3 regions of the Jeotgalibacillus sp. 10bf12 genome follow, and region 1 is predicted to be linked to each of the others. Evidence: predicted binding sites of a transcription regulator. Region 1 holds the regulator's gene; each other region holds the start of a gene.
The links. Region 1 encodes Rex, which represses fermentation and respiration genes when NADH is low (regulators of the CRP and FNR family bind a similar motif). Its sites were predicted from a motif close to TTGTGAAATATTTCACAA; they were not measured.

Region 1 (3,287 bases):
GGCTTCAGCACGTCATCCCCTGAAAAGAGGAAGTTGCCAAGTACCGTACGGATATCCTTTTCATTTTTCATCGGATAGTCATCCCACAGCTCATTCAGCACCGTTTTATTTGAATGCAGTTCTGCCTGCTGCTGGTCGTAGTAGCCAATGCTGACGTTCGATCCATATTGAATCTGACCAGCAAGCGCAGGAATTCTTTTTACGATCGTTTTTAAAAGGGTGGACTTCCCGACACCGTTTGGCCCGATCAAAGCGATACTATCCTCACGCGTGATAGCCGCATTGATATTACTTGAAACGGCATTATCATAGCCTACAGAAAGATCCTGCAGCTTCAAGACGTCATTCCCACTCTGGCGGTCAATCGAAAAGCCGAAGCTTGCTGATTTTTCATCACCTTTCGGACGGTCCATTTTGTCCATCTTCTGAAGCTTTTTACGGCGGCTCTGTGCCATTTTCGTCGTCGAAGCCCGTGCGAGGTTCCGCGCGACAAAGTCTTCCATCTTTGCGATCTCTTCCTGCTGCTTTTCAAATTCCTTCATCTCACGCTCATAATCAAGCGCCTTCTGATCAAGATAGCGGCTGTAGTTGCCGTGGAATTTCTTCGAACGCTTTCGTGAGATTTCCACAACCTGATTAACGATTTTATCTAAAAAGTAGCGGTCGTGTGAGACGATTAAAATCGCGCCCGGGTAACCCTGCAGATAAGACTCCAGCCAGCTGAGTGTATCGATGTCCAGGTGGTTAGTCGGCTCATCGAGGATCATCACGTCAGGCTTGGTTAAAAGGAGTTTACCCAAAGCAAGACGGGTCTTCTGACCACCGCTCAACGTCGAGATTGGCGTGTCGTAATCAAACGACTGAAAGCGCAGACCGTGAAGTACGGTTCTGATATCTGCTTCATATTGATACCCGCCGGCGTCCTTGAACTGAACCTGAAGCTCATCATATTCAGTCATCACGCGGTTATAGCGTTCTGCGTTTTCGTATACGTCAGGGTCCGCCATCTGCTGCTCGGCTTCACGCAGGCGTTTTTCCATGTCTTTTAAGTAATCAAATACAGTCATCATTTCTTCCCAGATCGACAGCTCGGATTCAAGTCCGCTGTGCTGTTCAAGGTACCCGATCGACACGCCTTTTGGTTTATTAATATCGCCGTTATCATGCGAAAGCTGACCTGCGATAATTTTTAAAAGGGTAGACTTCCCGGCGCCGTTTCGGCCGACAAGTGCGATCCGGTCTTTCGTCTGGACTTCAAGCTTTATATTAGCAATAATCTCTTCTGCGCCAAACGACTTGGAGAGATTATTGACCTGTAGTAAAATCATTCGCTCACCTCATTTTTCTTCCTATCTAAGTGTATCGTACCAGCGTTATGATAAGCAACGAACTGTCATTGTGAAAAAACTTGCATACTTTGCAAGCGGATACCTTAATGGTGTATGATACAATAGGGACTTGGATTGTATTTAAAAGGAATTTGTTTTTTAAAGATATAGATTTGGAAGCGTTCACAGCTTCACTTTACATGCGGTGCCAGGCGCACTGTTGGATTTAGGGGGAGTACAGGAATGAGTCAGGAACAAATGAAGATTCCTCAGGCAACGGCGAAGCGACTGCCGCTTTACTACCGTTTTCTGAAGAACCTGCATTCATCAGGAAAGCAGCGTGTTTCTTCGAAAGAGCTGAGCGATGCTGTAAAGGTTGATTCAGCAACAATCAGACGTGATTTTTCTTATTTTGGTGCACTTGGCAAAAAAGGTTATGGTTATAATGTTGAGTACCTGCTGTCCTTTTTCCGTAAAACACTTGATCAGGACGAAACGACAAAGGTCGTGCTGATTGGGGTCGGAAATCTTGGTACAGCGTTTTTACATTATAATTTCCTGAAAAACAATAATACAAAGATTGAAATGGCGTTTGACGCCGATCCTAAAAAAGCTGGAACTTCAATTGGAGAAGTACCTGTGTATGCGATGGATGACCTTGAAGAAAAGGTGAATGCGAGCAACATTGAAGTGGCGATCCTGACTGTGCCTGCTGGTCCTGCACAGGGAATCACAGACCGGTTGATTGATCTGAAGGTAAAGGGAATTCTGAATTTCACACCTGCGAGACTCTCTGTGCCTGAGCATATGAGAATCCATCATATTGATCTTGCCGTCGAGCTTCAGTCATTGATTTATTTCCTGAAAAATTACGGGACAGATGACGTAGAAACGTCACAATTATAAGAAATATAGAATAGCCAAAAAGCTTGATTTAATTTATGATATAAGAAGAAAGAGGAGGTGCATGCATCATGTTACCAGGCGGAATCAGCCTTGCCGTGATCGCAGTCGTTGCATTATTAATTTTTGGTCCTAAAAAACTGCCGGAGCTAGGGAAAGCAGCAGGCAGCACCCTTCGTGAATTCAAGGATGCAACAAAAGGACTTGCAGATGACGACGATGATGTAAAAGAGTCAAAGAAAGACGAAAAACAGCAATAATTACGGGATGGTGGCCATATGAACCAGCAAGATATGACCGTCCATGAACATATAGGTGAAATAAGAAAACGACTCATCATTGTAGTCGTTTTCTTTGTCATTGCGATGGTGGGAGGGTTTTTCCTAGCCGAACCGCTGATGAAATACCTTCAGTCTTCAGACGAAGCAGCATCGATGACATTGAATGCATTCCGGGTAACGGATCCTGTAAAGATCTATTTCCAGATTATCATGTTCACTGCGTTGATCATGACGGCACCAATTATACTGTATCAGCTTTGGGCGTTTATCAGTCCGGGTCTGCAGGACAGAGAACGGAAGGTAACGCTTAGTTACATTCCTGCATCCGTCATACTTTTCCTGACAGGCCTTGCGTTTGCGTATTTTATCTTATTCCCATTCGTTGTCCGTTTCATGATGAACCTGTCGAACAATCTTGAAATTGAACAGGTCATCGGGATCAATGAATTCTTCCAGTTCTTATTCCAAATGACAATCCCGTTCGGCTTTTTATTCCAGCTGCCGGTGATCATGTTATTTGTCACAAGACTGGGGATCGTTACACCAATGTTTCTGGCAAGCATCCGTAAGTACGCATACTTCGGACTGCTCGTCGTCGCAGCCTTTGTGACGCCGCCGGACATCTTCTCACACATGATCGTAACCGTACCGCTGATTTTACTTTACGAAATCAGCTTGTGGATTGCGAAAATCGGCTATAAGAAAGCTCAAAAAGCAGAAGCCGAACAGCGTGAGCTAGAAGAACAGGAGCGCAGGGAGCGGATCGACCGCGAGC
Region 2 (3,287 bases), 1.1 Mb from region 1:
TTGAAGAACCCTTCTATTTTAATTCTTGATGAAGCAACTTCAGCGCTTGATACAGAAACAGAAGCGATGATTCAGGGTGCGATTGAAGAGCTTGCGAAAGGACGTACAACGCTTGTCATTGCGCATAGACTTGCGACGATCCGGAAAGCAGACCGGGTTGTCGTTGTGACAGAAGAGGGGATCGCGGAAGACGGTACGCACGCAGAATTGCTCAAGCAGGACGGAATTTTTGCGAATCTGCACCGGGTTCAGTATGAGCAGGTGTGATGAGGGGGTTGTTGGTTCGGCGGGAAATAATGAATGTTCGATGGGAAATGGTTGGTGTTCGACGGATAACAGGTAGTGTTCACCACTTAAATGCTATTGTTCGACGCAAAACCCGTAGTGTTCACCACTTCATGTCATTTGACCTACTCCGCCACATAACAAATATCCACAAAAAACCAGCTGATGCCTGCGCACCAGCTGGTTTTTTCACTTAAAAATGAGGCTTCAAAATCTCTCTCAGCACATTTGCACTTTGAGCGAACTGTTCTTTTTCCTTGTCACTTAAATTCAGCTCTACGACTTCGCGTATACCGTTACGATTGATAATAGCTGGAACGCCGATATACACATCTTCCTCACCGTATTCACCTTCCATCAGTGCAGAAACCGTCAGAATGCTATTTTCGTTATGGAGGAGCGCTCTTGTAATCCGTACCAGACCCATTGCAATGCCGTAGTAAGTAGCACCCTTACTGTTAATAATCTGATAGGCAGCATCACGTACATTCACGAAAATATCATCCAGATCTTCCTGCGTGTATTCAGGGTGCTTTTTAATCATATCAAGCACTGCTACACCACCGACATCAACTGAGCTGTAAACTGGCAGCTCACTGTCACCGTGTTCTCCGATGATATAACCATGGACGTTTTGCGGTGCGACATTGAAATATTCTCCAAGCAGATAACGGAAGCGTGCTGTATCTAGGATGGTACCGGAGCCAATCACGCGCTCTTTTGGAAATCCGCTGTACTTCCAGACCGCATAAGTTAAGACGTCTACAGGGTTTGTCGCTACTAGGAAGATCCCGTCAAAGCCGCTGTCGACTACCTGTGTGACGATAGAATGGAAAATCTTCAGGTTCTTTTCTACAAGTTGTAACCTGGTTTCCCCGGGCTTCTGGTTCGCACCGGCACAAATCACGACGATATCAACGTCTTTACAGTCTGCGTATGTGCCAAATGAGATATTTAATGATTGCTGTGCAAAGACTTTCCCGTGATTCAGGTCGAGTACGTCACCTTTAGCTTTTTCTTCATTCAGGTCGATCATAATCAGTTCGTCTGCTACTCCCTGATTTAACAGTCCAAAAGCATAACTTGAGCCAACAAAGCCTGTTCCAATTAATGCTACGCGATTTCCTTTTACCATTTTCTCAACACACCTTTTCAATTAGAATGATGTTCTGTTTTCATTATAAGCGATAGAGATGATATTGTGAATAGTTTCACAATATATTTTTGTGAAAGAAAAAAGTTAAGCTGTAACTCCTTATATTGATCCTTAAACCACAAATACCCCAGACAAGCACTCACAAACAAAACCCCTGATCCTTCATCAGGCATCAGGGGTCTTATACTTACTTCAGTTTTCCATCTTTCAGTAATACCATACTGCTTAATCCATCCACTTTAACACTCTTACCTTTTTCCACAGACAATACTTCAGTTCCAGCTTCTTCACTGTTCACAAGTACTTTCCACGGACCTTTACCAGGCAGGGAAACGGAAACGGCATCTTTGTTTGCGTTATGCACGACAAACAGGTGACGGTTCTTTTTCTCCTGAAGCGTATAAGCAATTGTATTGGCAGGGGATGCAGCAAATGTCAGTCGCTCATTAATTGCCTGAGCATTTGTTAGTCGGAATGCATCATAGTTCTGGCGAAGGTCAATTAAGCCTGCCATGTATTCCACTTCATCGTTAAATGCAGCACGGCGTTCCCAGTCCATCTGGTTCACGCTGTCAGGTGACTGGTAGCTGTTATGGTCGCCACCCTTTGTGCGCATAAATTCCTGTCCTGCATGGATAAATGAGATTCCCTGAGACGTCAGCACGATTGAGGAACCGAGCTTATGCATAGATTTCATTTCATCGATTGTTGCATCAGGGTTTGTTTTCTCAAGCTTATCCCACAGTGTCAGATTATCATGAGCTTCAACGTATTGTACGACCTGATCAGGGTCACGGTATGTCGCAAAGCTGTCGTCATAGGCAAGTCCGCCTGCTACACTTTGGCGCATGATGTCTTCCATACCCTGTTTACCATTGATAAAGCCCGGGTCAGTATCTTCCCACACGCTTCCTTTTGCGCCATCACGCATTGTGTCATTAAAATGTGCAACGCGGTCCATGTCTTCAGCATTCTTCTGATTTGCTTTCAGTTCAGCATCAAGCGGGGTATTCAGATCCCATCCTTCTCCAAGCACAATAATTGAAGGATCGATTTCATCAAGTGCATCGCGCACTTCATTCATTGTATCTGTGTCATGAATGCCCATTAAATCAAAGCGGAAGCCATCCATTTCATACTCTTCTGCCCAGTATGAAACAGAATCTACGATAAACTTCTGCATCATTTTACGTTCAGAGGCTGTATCATTTCCAACGCCGGTCCCATTTGCAAGCGAGCCGTCTTCGTTATAGCGGAAATAGTAGCCAGGCACAAGCTGATGGAAATTCGATTCATTCACTGCATACATGTGGTTGTACACAACGTCCATAATGACGCCAAGGTCCTCATCATGAAGCGTCTGAACCATTTCCTTCAGTTCAGTCACTCTTACTTCAGGATCATAGGGGTCAGTTGAATATGAACCTTCCGGCGTATTATAGTTTTTCGGGTCATATCCCCAGTTGAACTGAGGTGTATCCAGGTTTGTTTCATCCACTGTGCGGTAATCATAGATTGGCAGGAACTGAACGTGAGACACACCAAGGTTTAAAATGTGATCAAGCCCGGTTGCATAGCCTTCAGGACCAGTCGTTCCTTTTTCAGTCACGCCAAGATATTTGCCTTTGTTTTCAATGCCGCTCTCAGGCTGGATTGACAGATCGCGAACATGGAGTTCATAAATCGTTGCATCTTCAGGACTTTCCCCTTTAGAGAATGTCTCCCAGTCTTCAGGGTTCGTGCGGTCCAGATCAAGCACTGCCCCTTTATCTCCATTAACTGATGTAGAGCGTACATAAGGGTCAACCGCTTCACGCCATTCATCGCCAATCTTTACTTTGTACGT
Region 3 (3,287 bases), 130 kb from region 1:
CCATTTATGCGCCTCCTCTTATATTTGATTGTGATTATTGTAGCATAATTTTCTCAGGAAAGCGTGACAAAAGAAAGGCAAAGACTTCCTTCATTAAAGCATCTTAATTGTTTATATGAAAAGCTGTCAGTAGAATGAAATCATGATTAGCAAAAAGACGGGAGTTTTAAAAAATGAATCAACCAATTGTGATTGTCGGAGCAGGATTAAGCGGCCTGCATACAGCGTCTTTGCTTGCTGCAAATGGCATTGAATGTAAAGTCATTGAGTCAAGAGACAGAATCGGTGGAAGGGTGCTGACTGAAGAAGCTGCCGGGGCTATGTTTGATCTCGGACCAACATGGTTCTGGCCGGAACATGAGCCTGCGATTACAGCACTTATCCAGACACTGGGATTAAAAACATTTACCCAGCATACAAAAGGTGATCTGTTATTTGAACAGTCAGCTGAAACTCCGGCGCAGCGGCATACATTGCCTGCTCATGCAGTTGAAAGGTCTGAGCGGATACAGGGAGGCATACAGTCACTGATAACAGCAGTAGCAGAGACGCTTCCGGCTGAAACGATTGAATTGCACTCAAGCGTAACGGCATTAAAAATGAATCATGAGAATGAAGTCAGCGTTCATGCGATCAATGGAGACGGAGAGGAAAATGTAATTGAAGCCTCAGCAGTCGTTCTTGCACTTCCTCCACGTCTCACAAATAGAATCTCATTTTCACCTGAGCTTCCGGTACTGTCTGATCTGCCGACATGGATGGCTGGTCAGGCAAAGGTGGTTACAGTCTATCATCAGCCTTTCTGGCGTGAACAGCATCTATCAGGACAGACGATGAGCTGGACTGGTCCTCTGCAGGAAATTCACGATGCCTCACCGAAGTCAGGTCCTGGTGCTTTATTTGGTTTCTTTAGCCTGTCAGCCACCCAGCGCCTTGAGCTTGGTGAGGAAAAAGTGAAGGAACTGGTGCTGGATCAGCTCCAGCGGCTGTACGGAAAAGAAGCCGGACATCCGATCGCTTACTTATATAAAGACTGGGCAACCGATTCTGACACATCAACAGAGGAAGACAGTCTTCCCCTGACTGATTTTCCGCAGTATCGTCCACTTAATGTAACAGCTCCATGGGATGAAAAGCTGATCTTCTCAGGGACTGAGACATCTGCAGGATCGGGCGGTCATTTAGAAGGGGCAATCCGTTCAGCAGAGCGGGCAGCAAATACAATACTGAAAAGAATTAACTAATAAATCAAACAATAAAAAACACTATTGTACTGATAGCGCTTACCCATTTACACTGATCTGTGAATTGAATCACAAAATTTACACGGAAATCAGGATGGTGAAGCATGGAACAGTCTACAATCGAGAAATTATTAGGCGCTGCTACTCTAAAAAGAGATTTACTTAATGAGCAGCCGAATCATTATATAGTACGTGCAATGCTTGCAGGAATGTACGTCGGCATGGCCGTTGTCATGGCATTTCGTCTTGCGCAGCCGTTTTACGAAGCAGCATCACCGGCAACTTATTTTATTAATGCTATTTTCTTTGGTGTTGCATTTTGCTTGATTTTATACGGGAAAACGGAGCTTTTTACATCAAATACAATGTATATGGTCGTTGGTGCTATGAAGAAAAAAACAAACTGGATGGACACCCTGCGTGTATGGGGCGCGTGCTATCTTGGTAATCTGGTCGGAATTTTATTTTTCACAGGATTAATCGTGATGACGGGCTTATTTGCGACAATGGACCCTTCAGAATCTTATCTGATTACGGCTGCTGAAAAGAAAATGAACCTGCCTTATTCTGAAATGTTCTTCAGAGCGATTCTTGCGAACTGGCTTGTCTGTCTGGCTGTATGGATTCCGATGCAGGTAAAAGATGATATGTCTAAAATTGTGCTGATGATCCTGTTTGTCTTCACCTTCTTTATTTCCGGTTATGAACATAGCATTGCAAATATGGCACTATTCTCAATCGCACTGACAGCACCGCACACTGCACTTGTCACTGTGCAGGCCGCTGTTGAAAACGTACTGATCGTGACACTTGGCAATATCGTGGGAGGCGCATTCTTCGTCGGCGTACTTTACACTTACCTGAATTCAGCTAAAAAAGAAAAAGAACTGACGGCGAAATCGTCTGCTAAAGCATCAGCTCCAAAAGCTGCTTTAGAAAAATAATCATCATTAGACTGTCTTTGTTCAGTGGAAACTGGATGAAGGCAGTCTTTTTAATGTGTAGACTGGAATATTTTACATGGGTTAAAAGGTTTTTAAAGCCGGAGTGTTGAATCATAATCATGAGAGAAAAATACCTGTAAGTAAAAGAGGGATTCCATTGAGACCGGCTGAAAGCATAAACTTTGCGATCGCAGGAGTTCTTGTACTACTGTTCGTGATCGTCACATGGTTCATTTTTAAAAAGAAAAAAAGAATTGCTATATCCATTTCAGTCCTGCTTGTAACAGGATTTGCAGCAGTCTATTTTTATTTTCCAGTTTACAAAGCACACGAACATGCCGACCGTTTTGATGTCATGATGACCTACCTTGGGGAAAATTATCCGGGCGAAACGTTCAATGTCAGACGTGAGGTATACGAACCCGGTGTAATTGTTGGCGAGTTTGATATTGCTTACACAGATACACCGGAGATAGGTGTAACCATGCAGGTCGAGCGTGATGGACAGGTATTCCAGAGAAGTACCTGGACAGACGACAGCACACCCGGGCAGGAGGAACTGTGGCGGGAGCTTCCCTTTTTTTATGGAGATGAGTATACCCTTGGTAAGCAGCTGCCTGAGTTAAAGAAGGTTGATCAGTATATCGATGGGAAGCTAACCGTCTTTGCACTTGATATTAATGATCACCCTGCTATCGCGGTATATGAGTATGACCGGAAGGGTTATGGACTGTTAGCGTTAGAAGAGGGGCAAGAAGATGAGTTTGTACAAATAGAAACCGGGGGAAAACTGTTTATCTATGCCGATAAAGATATTGAAGAAAATGAGATTGATCTTTTAAACAGTCATGAACCTTTCATTATCTCTGATCAAAAAGGAAAGCTGATTATTCATAAAAATGAGGAGGGATAACATGTTTTCAAAACTTGGACAGGTGATGTTGTATGTCAATGACCAGGAAGTGGCAAAGCGTTTCTGGACAGAAAAAGCAGGGTTTCATGTGATGGCGGAAGAAGAATCACACGGAATGCGCTGGATTGAGATTGCGCCTCAGAAGGACTCGGAAACCACACTGGTCCTGCATGACAAAGCGGCTGT

Region 2: a site for Rex is predicted at 1,485-1,502, ahead of DH10bf12_RS02175 (L-lactate dehydrogenase). Genes of this name have one in related genera too.
Region 3: a site for Rex is predicted at 1,302-1,319, ahead of DH10bf12_RS08730 (formate/nitrite transporter family protein). Genes of this name have one in related genera too.

The regions. Positions count from the first base shown of each region.
Region 1 is NZ_CP200276.1:1,528,424-1,531,710, forward strand. It holds gene DH10bf12_RS08055 (ABC-F family ATP-binding cassette domain-containing protein) at 1-1,328, opposite strand, end outside; gene DH10bf12_RS08060 (redox-sensing transcriptional repressor Rex) at 1,572-2,234, shown strand; gene DH10bf12_RS08065 (twin-arginine translocase TatA/TatE family subunit) at 2,303-2,491, shown strand; gene tatC (twin-arginine translocase subunit TatC) at 2,510-3,287, shown strand, end outside.
Region 2 is NZ_CP200276.1:466,696-469,982, reverse strand. It holds gene DH10bf12_RS02180 (ABC transporter ATP-binding protein) at 1-267, shown strand, start outside; gene DH10bf12_RS02175 (L-lactate dehydrogenase) at 479-1,420, opposite strand; gene pulA (type I pullulanase) at 1,629-3,287, opposite strand, start outside.
Region 3 is NZ_CP200276.1:1,653,969-1,657,255, forward strand. It holds gene htpX (protease HtpX) at 1-4, opposite strand, end outside; gene DH10bf12_RS08725 (flavin monoamine oxidase family protein) at 174-1,244, shown strand; gene DH10bf12_RS08730 (formate/nitrite transporter family protein) at 1,349-2,188, shown strand; gene DH10bf12_RS08735 (hypothetical protein) at 2,346-3,101, shown strand; gene DH10bf12_RS08740 (VOC family protein) at 3,103-3,287, shown strand, end outside.